One region of the Enterobacter sp. 4974935 genome, then DNA from elsewhere that is predicted to be linked to it. Evidence: predicted binding sites of a transcription regulator. Region 1 holds the regulator's gene; each other region holds the start of a gene.
What was found. The regulator PhoB, encoded in region 1, activates phosphate uptake and scavenging genes when phosphate is short. The targets are predictions, from matches to a motif close to CTGTCATAAAACTGNCNNAT.
Positions count from the first base shown of each region.

Region 2: the regulator PhoB is predicted to act here: its motif matches at 2,369-2,388, upstream of AC4OVS_RS16750 (PhoX family protein).
Region 3: the regulator PhoB is predicted to act here: its motif matches at 2,543-2,562, upstream of uvrB (excinuclease ABC subunit UvrB).

Region 1 covers NZ_JBZWGT010000003.1:3,381,862-3,387,438, forward strand. Annotated here, with positions in the region: gene brnQ (branched-chain amino acid transporter carrier protein BrnQ) at 1-150, opposite strand, end outside; gene phoR (phosphate regulon sensor histidine kinase PhoR) at 560-1,855, opposite strand; gene phoB (phosphate response regulator transcription factor PhoB) at 1,877-2,566, opposite strand; gene sbcD (exonuclease subunit SbcD) at 2,754-3,959, shown strand; gene sbcC (exonuclease subunit SbcC) at 3,956-5,577, shown strand, end outside.
Region 2 covers NZ_JBZWGT010000003.1:3,224,433-3,230,009, reverse strand. Annotated here, with positions in the region: gene AC4OVS_RS16755 (TonB-dependent receptor) at 135-2,318, shown strand; gene AC4OVS_RS16750 (PhoX family protein) at 2,446-4,419, shown strand; gene pheP (phenylalanine transporter) at 4,522-5,577, shown strand, end outside.
Region 3 covers NZ_JBZWGT010000003.1:2,974,862-2,980,438, forward strand. Annotated here, with positions in the region: gene uvrB (excinuclease ABC subunit UvrB) at 296-2,311, opposite strand; gene AC4OVS_RS15555 (ABC transporter ATP-binding protein) at 3,060-3,782, shown strand; gene bioD (dethiobiotin synthase) at 3,745-4,446, opposite strand; gene bioC (malonyl-ACP O-methyltransferase BioC) at 4,439-5,194, opposite strand; gene bioF (8-amino-7-oxononanoate synthase) at 5,178-5,577, opposite strand, start outside.

The DNA.
Region 1 (5,577 bases):
AAGCAGGAAGCCAAACGCAGCCGTCCAGACGTGTTCACCCGCCTGTAAGCCAACCATTGGAGGAAAAATGATGTTACCTGCGCCAACGAACAGCGCAAATGTCATAAAGCCCAGCGCGATAATGTCACGCGATTTCAAGTGATGGGTCATAAAACCTTACTGCCTGTGGATGTGGTGTTGAATACGTTGAGATTTTCGCCATCCCTGACGGGACGATACAGCGGAAAATTTGCTCAATTTCAGCGGGATATGCTCCCGTCCAGGCGTGGCGAAGAATAGTTTTTCGATTTACCACGCAAATACAGTCGGTCTGACAGTATATGGGGGGCAATTTAAACGCTTATAACGTTTAAAGGCAAGAAGGGATCGTAAAACCAGAACAATATGCCAGCATGAAAATTCAGACCAAAATAATATGCCATGTATAAGAAAAACTCATGGCTAATCATGCGAACAAAAAAGCACCAGCCGTATAATATTCACTCGCGTTTCGCTTGACTGCAAAGCAAACGGGCCAGCAATCGCTGGCCCGTGGAAAGGTAGCCTGACACACACGCTGTCAGGCACTTTTTTTGGCAATTAATCGTTCCGGAATCACGAAGCTAAAGCGCGTGCCCTTACCCAGGGTGCTTTCGATATTGAGCCGGCTTTCGTGGTGGCTGACGGCATGCTTCACAATTGCCAGCCCCAGTCCGCTCCCGCCGGTCTGCCGCGAGCGCGCCTTATCCACCCGGTAGAACCGTTCGGTGAGACGCGGGAGGTGTTCAGGCCCAATCCCCGGCCCGTTGTCCTCGACGCTAAACTCAGCCCCTGCCGGAGTATGCTGCCACCGCACCGCGATATGCGTCCCTGTCGGGGTATGATTCACGGCGTTATAGACCAGGTTTGAGATAGCGCTTCGCAGCTCATCTTCACTGCCGAGCACTTTCAGCGTGTTATCAACATCAAAACTCAGGGTGTGTTGATTATGGCTCAGCGTTTGGGCTTCGCGCTCCACCACTCGCAGCATCATCGGCACATCAATGATGTCGTTTAGCGCCAGCGACGGGGCAGCCTCAATTTTTGAAAGCGTTAGTAGCTGTTTGACCAGCCCTTCCATGCGGAACGTCTGTTCCCGCATGGTATGCAGCGCTTTCTCACGCGGCGCCCCCTCAAGCGTTTGCTCCTGCATCATCTCCAGATAGCCCTGAAGCACCGTCAACGGCGTACGCAGCTCGTGGCTGACGTTGGCAAAGAAGTTACGTCTCGCGCCCTCAAGCTGATGCATCTGGGTGACATCCCGCGCCACCATCAGCCACTGCCGATCGCTGTAGGGCATCACGCGAATTTCAAGATGGCGACCGTTATTGAGCTTCAGATTGTGCGGACGACTAAAATCACGCGTTTTCAGATACAGCGTGAACTCGGGATAGCGCAGAAGGTTGAGGATGTTCTGACCGTTATCATCCGGCCAGCGCAGGCCCAACAGCTGCTGTGCGAGGCCATTGCACCAGAAGATGGTCCCTTCTTCCGTCGTCAGGATCACTGCGTCCGGCAGCGACTCCGCGCCGCTGCGAAAGCGTTTTATCAGGCTTCCCAGCTCACGACGGCGCTTTTTATTACGCATCTGCATCTGGTGCAGGCCGTAGAGTAGCGGTTCCCAGCTCCCGCTTCCCGGCGGGGGTGTCATACTTCTGTCGACCCACAGCCACCAGGAAAGACGCAGTAAATTCCAGAAATGCCAGACGAGCAACCCCGTCACGGCCACCAGTAAAAACCACGGCAGATAGCCAAAAATAGCCCCCAGAATGAGGGCCGGAATACAGCATAAGATCAGTTCAAAGACGAGCCTTTTCCATGACAGACGTTCCAGCACGCGTCACACTCCTGTCATTGTTCAGAAACGGGTCGAGAAGCGATAACCCGTGCCGCGGACCGTCTGTACCATGCGATCGTGGCCGCTCAGTTCCAGTGCTTTACGCAGGCGGCGAATATGGACGTCAACCGTTCGGTCTTCGACATAGACGTTAGTTCCCCAGACGTTATTCAGCAACTGTTCGCGGCTGTAAACGCGCTCCGGGTGTGTCATAAAGAAGTGCAGGAGTTTAAATTCGGTGGGGCCCATATCGAGGGGATTTTCACCGGTCATGACCCGGTGTGAGGTAGGATCCAGGCTCAGGCCCTGCATCTCAATCACCTCTTCCACCGCCATCGGTGAAATACGGCGCATCACGGCTTTGATACGCGCCACCAGCTCTTTTGGAGAGAACGGTTTGGTGATGTAATCGTCCGCGCCGGTTTCCAGACCGCGCACGCGATCCTCTTCCTCACCGCGCGCCGTCAGCATCACCACCGGGATATCGCGGGTCATCGCCTCGCGTTTGATATGCTTGATAAACTGCAATCCGGAACCGCCAGGCAGCATCCAGTCCAGCAGGATCAGATCGGGCCAGGGTTCATTCAGCTGGTTCACCGCGCTGTCATAATCTTCCGCTTCAACCGGCTGGAAGCCATTTTGTTCAAGCACGAAGCACACCATTTCACGGATCGGAGCTTCATCTTCTACGACCAGAATACGTCTCGCCATACTTTGCCCTGTCTTATCGTATTTAAGTTACAAGTCTGTAATGCGGCGTCATTATGCGTCAGATTTATGACAGATTTATGAAAAACATTACCACGATAAATAGCAAACTGTTGTTTTATTACAGCGGTTATTTTCCGTTCCCCGAACGTTTATAATCCTGCTTTCTTATTATTGCCACGGATCTCTTATGCGCATACTTCACACCTCAGACTGGCACCTGGGTCAAAATTTTTACAGCAAAAGCCGCGCCGCGGAACATGAAGCGTTCCTGAACTGGCTGCTGGAGACGGCTCAGGCTCACGAGGTGGACGCAATTATTGTGGCGGGCGACATTTTTGATACCGGATCGCCGCCGAGCTATGCGCGTGAGCTGTACAACCGTTTTGTGGTCAACCTCCAGCAAACCGGTTGTCACCTGGTGATTGTCGCCGGAAACCATGACTCGGTGGCGACGCTGAATGAATCCCGCGATATTCTGGCGTTCCTCAATACCACCGTGGTGGCCAGCGCCGGACACGCGCCGCAGATCCTGAAAAAACGTGATGGCACGCCGGGCGCGGTGCTATGCCCAATTCCGTTTTTACGCCCGCGCGATATCGTGCAAAGCCAGGCAGGCCTGTCCGGGAGCGAAAAACAGCAGCATCTGTTGCAGGCCATCACCCGCTATTATCACCAGCAGCATACGGAAGCCTGCGCCCTGCGCGGCGAACAGGCCATTCCGATCGTTGCCACCGGGCACCTCACCACCGTCGGGGCCAGTAAGAGTGATGCGGTGCGCGAGATTTATATCGGTACGCTGGACGCGTTTCCAGCGCAAAACTTTCCTCCCGCCGACTACATTGCCCTCGGGCATATTCACCGGGCCCAGATCGTCGGCGGCTGCGAGCATATTCGCTACTGCGGCTCGCCCATTTCCCTCAGTTTTGACGAAACGGGCAAAGCCAAATCCGTGCATCTGGTGAGCTTCACCGAAGGCAAACTTAGCGCCGTTGAGACGCTTGAGGTGCCGGTCACCCAGCCGCTGGCAGTGCTGAAAGGCGATCTGGCCGCCATTACCGCTCAGCTTGAGCAGTGGCGCGGCGCAGTGCTTAATCCCCCCGTCTGGCTCGATATCGAAATCACCACCGATGACTACCTGTACGATATGCAGCGTAAAATTCAGACGCTGACGGAAGACCTTCCCGTGGAGGTGCTGCTGGTACGTCGCAGCCGCGAGCAGCGCGAGAAAATTCTGCTGAACGCCCAGCGTGAAACGCTTAGCGAACTTCGGGTTGAAGAGGTGTTCGCGCGGCGGCTTGCGCATGAAGAAGTGGACGAGGCCAGGCGCACCAGGCTTAACGAGCTGTTTGCCCATACCTTGCATTCCCTCAATGACGAGGACGAAAACGCATGAAAATTCTGAGCCTGCGTCTGAAAAATCTGAATTCGCTAAAGGGTGAGTGGAAAATCGATTTCACCGCGGAGCCTTTCGCCAGCAATGGGCTGTTTGCCATCACCGGCGCAACCGGCGCGGGTAAAACCACGCTGCTGGATGCCATCTGCCTGGCGCTTTACCACGAAACACCGCGTCTTAATAAGGTCTCTCAGGCACAAAACGACCTGATGACGCGCGATACCGCCGAATGCCTGGCTGAAGTGGAATTTGAGGTCAAAGGCGTTGCTTATCGCGCTTTCTGGAGCCAGAACCGCGCCCGCAACCAGCCAGACGGGAACTTACAGGCACCGCGCGTTGAGCTGGCCCGCTGCGAAGACGGCAAAATTCTGGCCGATAAAGTCACGGATAAGCTGGAACAAACCGCCGCACTCACCGGGCTGGACTATGGTCGCTTTACCCGCTCGATGTTGCTCTCTCAGGGGCAGTTTGCCGCCTTCCTGAATGCTAAACCGAGCGATCGGGCAGAGCTGCTGGAGGAACTGACCGGCACGGAAATTTACGGCCAGATTTCCGCCATGGTTTTTGAAAAACACAAAGCGGCACGCAACGCGCTGGAGATGTGCGAAGCGCAGGCCGCAGGCGTTGTGCTGCTGAGCGAGGAACAGCAGCAGCACTTGCAGCAAAGTTTGCAGGCACTTACTGACGAAGAAAAAATCCTGCTGGCACAGCAGCAGAGCCAACAGAAAGATTTTCAGTGGCTTACGCGTAACGACGAGCTGATACGTGAGCAGCAGCGCGTAGCCGCTTCGCAGCAGCAGGCGCAACAGGCTCTGACGGACGCCGCGCCGCAACTGGCGAAGCTCCAGCTGGCACAGCCCGCCGCCCAGCTACGTCCGCTGTGGGAGTATCAGCAGGAGCAGACCACCCGCCTGGCGCAGACAACAGCGCGAATTGTTGAAGTAAATACTCGCTTACTCGACAGAGCGGCGCAGCGCTCGCGTATTCGCAACGGTGCGCTGCACAACCGTGAACAGTTGCGGACAGAACACACGGTACTGACGCAGTGGCTAACCGAACACGATCGTTTCCGTCAGTGGGGGCAGGAAATTGCCGGCTGGCGGGCGCATTTTACGCAACTGAGTCGCGATAAAAATCAGCTTGTGGCCCAGTCAGCGCGTATGGCTGAGCTTCGTCAGAAACTGGCTGAGATGCCGGAGAGTACGCTGACGCTGACGGCTGAGGATCTCGCGACGGCAATGGAGCAACAGGCACAATCGCGGGCGCTCCGCCAGCGCCTGACTGCGCTTCACGCTCGCTATCAGCCGCTGCAAAAACGGCTGCGCCATAATGCGGAAAGCGTGCAAAAAGCGCAGGCTGAGCAGGCTAAGCTCAATGAAACGCTGATCCTGCGGCGTCAGCAGTTCAAAGAGAAAAATCAGCACTATGCCGACCTGAAAGCGCTCTGTGAGCGTGAGGCAACAATCAAGGATCTTGAGAACTATCGTGCACTGCTCGAAGCGGGTAAACCTTGCCCGCTCTGCGGTTCAAGCGAACACCCGGCAGTTGTGCAGTATCAGGCGCTTGAACTGACCGACAATCAGCGCCGCCGCGACGCGCTGGAGAAAGAGGTTGCCGC
Region 2 (5,577 bases), 160 kb from region 1:
CCTCTTCTCGCGCAGTGCTCCTCGTTGACGCTTGATTACGTATATATAATGCGTATAGTTCTCATTTGCATTTCATTTGATAAATACTAAGGCCCGACAACGGGCCATTTTTGCGCGCACGTTAAGAGCTCATTATGAACAACACCACAATGCACAAAACGCTGCTGGCGATTGCCATCGGCGCGGTTACACACTCCGCCTTTGCGGCGGAAGAGAAAAAAGAGGACACCATCGTGGTCCAGTCCACGGCGGGGAGTGATTTCAAACCCGGCGGTGACCAGCTGCTTCCGGCCTTCCTCGACGGCCAGGTGGCTAACGGCGGACGTATGGGGATGCTCGGGCAGCAGAACGCCATGGACGTGCCGTTCAACATCATTAGCTACACCTCGAAGCTGGTGGAAGATCAGCAGGCGAAAACCATTGCTGACGTGGTCGCTAACGACGCGGGCGTGCAGTTCGTTCAGGGGTACGGCAACAGCGCGGAAACCTTCCGTATCCGCGGCCTGAAGTTTGACGGCGACGATATGACCTTTGGCGGATTGTCTGGCGTACTGCCGCGTCAGGTGGTGGATGCCCAGATGGTTGACCGCATCGAGATCTTCAAAGGGGCCAACTCCCTGATGAACGGCGCGGCCAGCTCGGGCGTGGGCGGGATGATCAACCTTGAGCCAAAACACGCGGGCGACATCCCGCAGGCGAAAGTGGGCGTCGACTACACCTCGGATTCCCAGATTGGCACCACGCTGGATGCGGGGCGTCGCTTTGGCGATAACGACCAGTTCGGCGCGCGGGTGAACCTTGTGCATCGTGAAGGCGAAACCGGCGTGCCGAACGACCGCCGCCGCACCACGCTGCTCTCCACCGGTCTGGATTACAAAGGTGACCGTTTCCGCACCTCGCTGGACCTGGGCTATCAGAAAAAAACCTTCCACGGCAGCCCGACCAGCGTCAACATCTCGGCGGTGGACTTCGTGCCTGAACCACCGAAGAACGATCGCAACTTCTCGCAGAAGTGGGCCTACAGCGATATCGAAAACGAATTCGGCATGTGGCGCAGCGAGTACGACATTACCGATAGCTGGACGGCCTATACCGGCCTCGGCGCACAGCACGCGCACGAAGAGGGGATCTACAGCGCGCCGAAGCTGATGGATAAAAGCGGTAATGCGACGGTCAGCCGCCTTGATACCAACCGCATCAGCGATTCCGTCAGCGGCATGGCGGGCATTCGCGGTAACTTCATGACCGGCTTCGTCTCGCACAAGGTGAATGTCGGGTATTCGGCGATGACCAAAAACGAAAAAATCGCGTGGAAAATGTCTGCCGCGGCGGATAACCCGACCACCAACATCTACCACAACACTGGCGTTGCTATGCCGGACAGCAGCAACTTCAGCGGCTCAGGCGGCAAATACAGCGATCCGCTGACCAGCGGGCGCACCCGCACGCAGGGCTGGCTGTTGAGCGATACCCTGGGCGTGCTGGACGACAAACTGCTGTTTACCGCAGGCGCACGCCATCAGAAAGTGGTGATTCGCGGGTACAACAAAATTACCGGTGCGGAAAACGACGCGGACGGTTTTGACGGTAGCCGCTGGATGCCAACCTACGGCGTGGTCTATAAGCCGTGGGAGGAAATTTCCCTCTACGCCAACCACACCGAGGCGTTACAGCCCGGTGAAACCGCGCCTCGCTCAGCAAACAACTACGGCCAGAGCACCGGTATCGTGCACTCTAAGCAGAACGAAGTGGGTGTAAAGGCGGACTTTGGCCGCGTGGGCGGCTCCCTGGCACTGTTTGAGATCAAAATGCCGTCGGCTATCCTCGACGACAGCGGCCACTACGGCCTGGACGCTGAACAGCGTAACCGCGGCGTGGAGCTGAACGTTTTCGGCGAGCCAACGCTCGGGATGCGTCTGAACGCCAGCGCCACCTGGCTTCAGGCCGAGCTGACCAAAACTAAAAACGGCGTGAGCCAGGGGAACGACGCGATCGGTATTCCGAGCTTCTACGCCGTGCTGGGGGCAGAATACGATATCAAGCCGATTGAGGGCCTGACGGCGACCGCGCGCGTTAACCACTCCGGCACGCAGTATGCTGACCTGGCGAACACCAAAAAGCTGGACAGCTACACCACGCTGGATCTGGGTATGCGCTATCGCTTCGCGGTGAACCACAATGAAAACCAGATGACCGTGCGCGCAGGCATCGACAACGTGACCAACGAGAACTACTGGTCAAGCGTGGATGATTCCGGTACTTACATCACTCAGGGCGAGCCGCGTACCTTTAAGGTCTCGGTTGGCTACGAGTTCTAAGCGTTCCACCTCGTTATCCGGGGCAGGGACGCCCCAATCCCTTCGTTGTTGTGTTATAAAATTGTAATAAAAGCTTCTTACACTGGTCGCCACATCCTTACCTCTTGGCCAATGACAGGAAGCCGCTATGGGCAGACCCCTCAAATCCGTATTTAAAAAAGAACATCGCGACGATATCAGTAACCGCAGCGCTAACCCGGTATTCTCCGAGGTGGCAGAGGTGTTCCTCTCCCGCCGCCGTTTTCTCCAGATGGGGGCCGTAGCGGGGGCCGCCGTATCATTCCCGTATCTGATCACACCCGAGAATGCGATTGCCGCGGTCTCAAAACCGTCCGCGCTGGCAAAAGCGGTTTCCCTGGGCTTTACCAGCATCGACGTCTCCACGGAAGATACGGTCAGGGTGCCGGAAGGTTATATTGCCCGCCCGTTCTATCGCTGGGGCGATCCGACAGGCATCAAAAACAACATGCCGGCGTTTAAACCGGATGCCAGCAATACCACAGACGAGCAGGCCGTGCAGGCGGGCATGCACCACGACGGCATGGCGTGGTTTAGCCTGCCGCAGGGGGCGCAAAGCCCGGAGCATGGCCTGCTGGCGCTGAACCATGAATACATCGACAACGGAATGCTGTTTACGGACGGTACGGCGAACTGGAGCCTCGACAAAGCCCGCAAGGGGCAGAACGCGATGGGCGTGTCGGTGGTGGAAGTGAAAAAAACGGGCAGCGGCTGGGAGGTGGTGCGTCCGTCTTCGTTCGCCCGCCGTATTACCGTCAATACGCCGATGCAGCTTACCGGCCCGGCGCGGCATCAGGACTTAATGAAAACCGCCGCCGATCCGCAGGGGGAACGCGTTCTGGGCACCATGCAGAACTGCGCCAACGGCCACACGCCGTGGGGGACCTATCTCACCTGCGAGGAGAACTGGTCGGACATATTTGTGAAAAAAGCCGATCTCAACCCGCTGGAAAAACGCTACGGCATTAGCGACAGCGATGAATCATACCGCTGGAACGAGGTGGATGAGCGGTTCAGCGTCGATAAAACCCCTAACGAACCCAACCGTTTCGGCTGGGTCGTGGAAATCGATCCCTACAACCCGACCTCCACCCCGCGCAAGCACACCGCGCTGGGCCGCTTCAAGCATGAGGGGGCAGCCGTCACGCTCGCCGCCGATAATCGCGTGGTGGTTTATATGGGTGACGACCAAAAGTTTGAGTACATCTATAAATTTGTTTCGGATAAAAAATACGATCCCGCGAACCGCGAAGCCAATATGCAGCTGCTGACGTCCGGCACGCTGTACGTCGCCAGGTTCAACGAAAACGGCAGCGGCGACTGGCTGCCGCTTGTCTTCGGGCAAAATGGCCTGGATAAAAGCAACGGTTTTGCAAGCCAGGGCGATCTGCTGATTAAAACCCGTCTGGCGGCCGACGTGGTGGGGGCAACGAAGATGGATCGCCCCGAGTGGATAGCCGTCGATCCGCACGCCAGCGGCAGCGTCTACTGTACGCTCACCAACAACAGCGATCGCGGGAAAGAGGGCAAGGCACCGGTCGATGCTGCTAACCCGCGCGCCAACAACGTGTACGGGCATATTATGCACTGGCTCGAAGAGGGGGCCGATCCTGCCGCCGCACGCTTTAAGTGGGATATTCTGGTCATGGCCGGGCGCACCGACGGCGACGATCCGAAGGCCAAAGGCTCGATGCAGGGCGCGGAATTTGGCAGCCCGGACGGCCTGTCGTTTGACCATCAGGGCGTCCTGTGGATCCAGACCGATGTCTCCTCCAGCACCATCAATAAGAAAGCGTACGAGGGGATGGGCAATAACCAGATGGTGGCTACCATTCCAGGCACCAACGAGTATCGCCGATTCCTGACCGGGCCGCGCGGGTGCGAAATCACCGGCATTGCATTTACGCCAGACAACCGGACGCTGTTTATCAACATTCAGCATCCGGGGGAGGGCGGGGATGATATTACCGACCCGGCCAACCCTCGCGCTGTTTCCAGCTGGCCAGACGCGAGCCCGAACGGGCGTCCGCGATCGTCAACGGTGGTGATAGTCAAAGCAGACGGCGGGATCATCGGGTCGTGACGTTTATCCGCCGGGCGCATGCGCTGGCCCGGCGTTAAGCTTGCTACCACCAGCATGAAGTGTTAAAACGTGCCCCTTCTAAAAAAGAGACAGGGGTAGGGCGTGAAAGACGCGTCATCCGCTTCAGGCCATGGTAGCGCTGAAGCTTCGTCGGATCAGAGTCCGACGCTGCAACGTGGTTTGCAAAATCGACATATTCAGTTAATTGCCCTTGGCGGCGCGATCGGTACCGGGCTGTTTCTCGGCATCGGCCCCGCCATTCAAATGGCTGGCCCGGCGGTTCTGCTGGGTTACGCTCTCGCAGGAATTATCGCCTTCCTGATCATGCGCCAGCTCGGCGAGATGGTTGTTGAAGAGCCGGTGTCCGGCTCCTTCGCGCATTTTGCCTATAAATACTGGGGTCCGTTCGCAGGCTTCCTCTCCGGCTGGAACTACTGGGTGATGTTTGTGCTGGTGGGGATGGCAGAGCTGACCGCCGCAGGCATCTATATGCAGTACTGGCTCCCGGACGTGCCAACGTGGATCTGGGCGGCGGCCTTCTTCATCATCATTAACGCCGTTAACCTTGTGAACGTGCGCCTGTATGGTGAGACCGAGTTCTGGTTTGCGCTGATCAAGGTGCTGGCGATTATCGGCATGATCGGCTTTGGCCTGTGGCTGCTGTTCTCCGGCCACGGCGGCGAGCGTGCATCGATCGACAACCTGTGGCAGCACGGCGGCTTCCTGGCGACCGGCTGGAAAGGGCTGATCCTCTCGCTGGCGGTCATTATGTTCTCCTTTGGCGGTCTGGAGCTGATTGGCATCACCGCTGCCGAAGCGCGCGATCCGCACAAAAGCATTCCGAAAGCGGTCAACCAGGTGGTGTACCGTATCCTGCTGTTCTATATCGGCTCGCTGGTGGTGCTGCTGGCGCTCTATCCGTGGGTGGAAGTAAAATCTGACAGCAGCCCGTTCGTGATGATCTTCCATGACCTGAACAGCAACGTGGTGGCTTCCGCGCTGAACTTCGTCATTCTGGTGGCGTCTTTGTCGGTGTACAACAGCGGGGTTTACTCCAACAGCCGCATGCTGTTTGGCCTCTCCGTACAGGGCAACGCGCCGAAGTTCCTTACCCGCGTCAGCCGTCGCGGCGTGCCGATCAATTCGCTGTTCCTTTCC
Region 3 (5,577 bases), 410 kb from region 1:
CACCCTGGCGACCCGGGCTCCCGGCGGTAAATCGCCGCTTCGCGGTGCCCTCGGCTTATTCCTTCCGGCTTATCGGGTACGGGCGGAGGCAACGTCCCTGTAAAGCCGCCCTCTCGGCGCATCCCTGCGCCTCGCCCCGGCCGGAAGGCAAACGCCTCAGCGATTTACAGCCGGACCAGGGCATCGCTGACAGCCCTCAGTCATTTAGAAAGCAACTTTATTGCTTCTGCATAAAAAAATTACTGGGGATCCCTCAGCCCACAGGGAGAGGGAGAAAACCCCACCGGGCAAAAAACTACGATGCCGCAATAAACAGATCCCGCAGCTGATGAAGCTGATCGCGGATTTGCGCAGCCTCTTCGAACTCCAGATTCTGCGCGTGCTGCATCATCTGCCCTTCCAGCTCGTGGATCTTTTGCTGCAACGCTTTCGGGGTCAGCGCGACGGTATCCTCTTCCACCACTGAACGGGCCTTGCCGCGCCCTTTCGCTTTGGTCTTCGCAATGTTCTGACCCAGCGCCAGGATATCCACCACTTTCTTGTTCAGCCCCTGCGGCGTGATGCCGTGCTCTTCGTTATAGCGCTGCTGCTTCTCGCGACGACGTTCCGTTTCGCCAATCGCTTTGGCCATCGACGGGGTGATTTTATCCCCGTACAGAATCGCCTTCCCGTTGACGTTACGCGCGGCGCGGCCAATGGTCTGGATCAGCGAGCGCTCGGAACGCAGGAAGCCCTCTTTGTCCGCGTCCAGAATCGCCACCAGCGACACTTCCGGCATATCCAGACCTTCCCGCAGAAGGTTGATACCCACCAGCACGTCGAACTCGCCCAGGCGCAGGTCGCGGATGATCTCCATACGCTCCACGGTATCAATATCCGAGTGCAGATACCGCACCTTCTCGCCGTGTTCTTCCAGATACTCCGTCAAATCCTCCGCCATACGTTTGGTGAGCGTGGTCACCAGTACACGCTCGTTGATGGCGGAACGGGCACGTATTTCCGAGAGCAGATCGTCCACCTGCGTCGCCACCGGACGCACCTCGATAATCGGATCCAGCAGCCCGGTCGGACGCACAACCTGGTCCACCACGTCATCACCGGATTTCTCCAGCTCGTAGTTGCCCGGCGTCGCCGATACGTAGATGGTCTGCGGAGCAAGCGCCTCAAATTCTTCAAACTTCATCGGACGGTTGTCCAGCGCTGACGGCAGCCGGAATCCGTACTCCACCAACGTCTCTTTACGCGCGCGGTCACCGCGGTACATCCCGCCGATCTGGGGGATCGTAACGTGGGATTCGTCGATCACCAGCAGGCCGTCCGCCGGAAGGTAGTCAAACAGCGTCGGCGGCGCTTCGCCCGGCCCGCGTCCGGAGAGGTAGCGCGAGTAGTTTTCGATGCCGGAGCAGTAGCCCAGCTCGTTCATCATCTCCAGATCGAACTGGGTACGCTGGCTCAGGCGCTGCTCTTCCAGCAGCTTGTTGTTCGCCAGCAGCACCTTGCGGCGGTCTGCCAGCTCAATTTTAATCTCTTCCATCGCCTGTACGATACGCTCGCGTGGCGTCACGTAGTGCGTTTTTGGGTAGATGGTGAAGCGCTGGATCACCGACTCCACATGACCGGTCAGCGGGTCGAACAGCGACAGGCGTTCAACCTCTTCATCGAACAGCTCTACGCGCAGCGCCATGTCGTCCGATTCCGCCGGGAAGATATCAATCACCTCACCACGTACGCGGAAGGTCCCGCGCTGGAACGCCTGATCGTTACGGGTGTACTGCAGCTCCGCCAGACGGCGCAAAATTGCACGCTGATCGATGATCATCCCCTGCGTCAGGTGCAGCATCATCTTGAGATAGAGATCCGGATCGCCCAGGCCGTAGATCGCCGACACCGAGGCCACCACCACCACATCACGACGCTCCAGCAGCGCCTTGGTCGCCGACAAACGCATCTGCTCGATATGTTCGTTCACCGAGGCATCTTTCTCGATAAACGTGTCGGAGCTGGGAACGTAGGCTTCCGGCTGGTAGTAGTCGTAGTAGGAGACGAAATACTCCACCGCGTTTTCCGGAAAGAACTCTTTCATCTCACCATACAGCTGCGCCGCCAGCGTTTTGTTCGGCGCAAGAACCATCGTAGGACGCTGGAGATCGGCAATGACGTTGGCAATAGTGAAGGTTTTACCCGAACCGGTTACCCCCAGCAGGGTCTGGTGCGCCAGCCCGTCTTCCAGCCCCTCTTCCAGGCGACGAATGGCCTCGGGCTGATCCCCGGAAGGACGGAAAGCAGAATTCAATTTGAACGGTTTACTCATGGGCGACGACCTGATGACAGAATAAGCGGCAGGTGAGTAATTTTACTCGTTGTGGCCAGGATTGCCAGTAAAAAACACTGGATGGAAAACCAGTAGCGTGTCAGGATATTTAGCGTAGCGCAGAGAGGATTAGTGCGTTCGCGAGCTAAATTTCAACTGTGACAATATAAAACACCAGCCTCAGGGGGTTATCCCCAGAACTATTACTTTTTTAACATTTGTCAAGGGCGGTTATGAAAGTTTTATGGCAACAGGTGTCGCTGGCGCTGAGGGAATTGCTTTTATCTAATTCGTTAAAAAATATAGACTATTTCCTAAAGCCGCGTTTCGCATCAATTTGGGCGTAACCCGCGTATTCTCTCGCTTATCGCGTGTTTTCTAACTCTAATGCACAAGGTTATCCACAGGAATAGTGGATAACTGCCTCCAGCCCGTACAGCATGCACTCCAGCAAATTCCCGGTTTTTCCCACGAAGCGGCAGTAAAAAATTTTTATCACTCTTTTTTGCCTGGAAAACGTTCATTTTTTCATAAGTAACCGGCGAGATCTTAATCACAATTCCGTCATTTTCCCTGCACCACGATTCGACACGCACGGCACCGGGAGCGTGCAATTCGAACAAACGTTAAGCTTTTAGCAGTGGGTTATTCCTAAAAATGGCTCTTTTTTAATCATTATTTTGTTTCTGGCAGGCGTTTTGCAGATATCAGCCTGAGCATTACCCCACACATTTTTAAGGAGAGAAAGATGTTGAGTCTGCGTGCTGTAAATCAGTTTTACGGAAGCCAACATACGCTATGGAACGTGAATATCGATTTCCCGCAAGGCATCTGTACGGGCATTGTTGGCCTGCCTGGCATGGGTAAATCCACGCTCATGAACTGCATTACCGGAAAGGTGCCCGTTGAGAGCGGCACCATCATATGGCATGAGGCTGGCGCGCCGCCGCGTAATTTGCTCAGCCCTGCGTCAGCATTCACGGCGCCGCCAACGATAGGCTACGTCCCGCAGGATCGGCGGATATTTTCCCAGCTGACCGTCGATGAAAATCTGCATATCGCTATGCGGGCGACGGGGAAATCCGACCCGACATCAAAAAATGACGTGTACGCCCTGTTTCCGGAACTCTATCCGCTGCGACAAATGCGTGCCTCTGCGCTGTCCCCCGACGACCAGTATCAGCTGGCCCTCGCCAGTGCGCTGGTTAATCGCCCGCGCGTGTTGATTCTGGATGAGCCCATGTATGGCGCAGGGCAAGGCTTCGCCCGCAGGCTGGGTCAACTGCTGGTACGGTTGAATCGGGAGCTGGGAATGACGGTGCTGTTAGCGGAGCAACAGCTGTCGTTCATCCGCCGGGTCGCGGATCGCTTCTGCATGCTTTATCGCGGGCGTAACGTGGCACAGGGCCACGTTAACGAGCTGGATGACGACCTTATTGCGCACTGGATGGCGCGGGACATAAGGCGCTGAGGTCAAGATAGCGTCCGGTTTCCGCCTGCTCTGCGCCGTCGGCAAGCCACGGGATTTCGCCGAGAAACGGCGCAGGCAGCACCCGCTTCAGCGTCGCCAGATACTCAGCATGACGTTTACCCGGCGCAACCACGTCATTGGCAATCCACCCTGCCAGACGCAACCCGGCCTGCTGCACGGCCTGAGCGGTCAGCATGGCGTGATTGATACAGCCAAGCTTCACGCCCACCACCAGAATGACCGGAAGCTGTTCGGCCTGCACCCAGTCAGCAAATGTCTGCTCGTCGGACAGCGGGGTAAACCAGCCGCCAGCCCCCTCCACCAGCACCCAGTCGGCCTGCGTTTCCAGGTTGCGTAATCCGGAAGAGAGCACCGAAAAATCAATCGGACGATCTTCATCGGCGCTGACGATGTGCGGCGAGGTGGGTTCAGCAAAGGTATAGGGGTTCACCGCAGAATAGGCCAGCGCAAGGCTGCTGTTACGCTGTAGCGCCAGCGCATCAGTATTGCGTAAGCCTTCCGGCGTCATCTCGCTGCCGGAGGCTACGGGCTTATACCCGGCCGTTGTTTTCCCCAGCAGACGCGCCGCCTGCAACAGCGCGGCGCTGGCAACCGTTTTACCGACTTCGGTGTCCGTACCGGTAACAAAATAACGTTCAGTCACGTTCAATAATCCCATGAAAAAGATGATAAGAGAGCGGGAACCGGCCCCGATCCTGCGGCCAGGCCAGCCCGAGACGCTGGAGTTGTCCGCGGGTAAGGGGTTTCTTCTCCCGACCGGCGTGCAGGTGCGTCGCGCCTATGCCCTTAAGAGAGCGCATGGCGCTTAACGCATCGCTAAATTCGAGGGTGACGGTCTGGACCTCACTGCGATAGCGCCAGCCTGCCAGCGCCTGAGTGACCTGTTCGTGCGAGAGAAACCGGTTGGCGTGCGGCTGCGCATCCACCGCCCTCCACGCCTGATTCAGCTCCGGCAACGAACTTTCCAGCAGGGTGGTAAAGGCCACCGCTCCGCCGGGCCGTGCCACGCGGTAAAGCTCGCGTAGCGCCTGCGACAGGCTGGTGCACCACTGCACCGCCAGATGGCTCCAGACGAGGTCAAACAGCGCATCCTCCAGCGGGATGGCCTCGATATCGGCCACCAGATAACGGTCTGCTGACTGCTGCTGGCGGGCTTCATCCAGCATCTGCACGGATAAATCCAGCGCCGTGACGTGGCTGCCCGTTGCGCGCCAGTAGCGGCTATTGCCGCCTGGCCCGCAGCCCGCGTCCAGCACCTGCATAAAATGCCCCTCACCGAGCGCGGCCAGCAGCCCGCGCGCGCTCAGGCGTTGCAGCTCATCGTGCTGTGAATAGCTTTGCGCTGCCCGGCCAAACGCGGCGGCAACGGCCTGTTTATTGACGGGAGACATACAGTGCCTCCAGAAGCGTATCGATATCCTGCGGCTCGTGCGCTGCCGTAAGCGTCAGACGCAAGCGCGCGGTGCCTGGCGGCACGGTGGGTGGGCGGATCGCCGTGACCCACTGCCCGCGTTCTCGTAGAGCCTGTGCCAGCATCAGCGCCCGATGGTTTTCACCCACAATCACGGGCTGAATGGCGCTGCGGGAGTCGGTAAGCCGGTAAGGCAGTTCGCTTACCCCCCGGCGAAAACGCTGAATATGGTCGGCCAGGCGAGCCCGGCGTTCAGCGCCGTCTTCGCCGCGGATCACCGTAAGCGACGCAGAGAGTGCCACGGCCTGCGCCGGGGGCATGCTGGTGCTGTAGATCAGGTGCCGGGCGAACTGCACCAGGTAG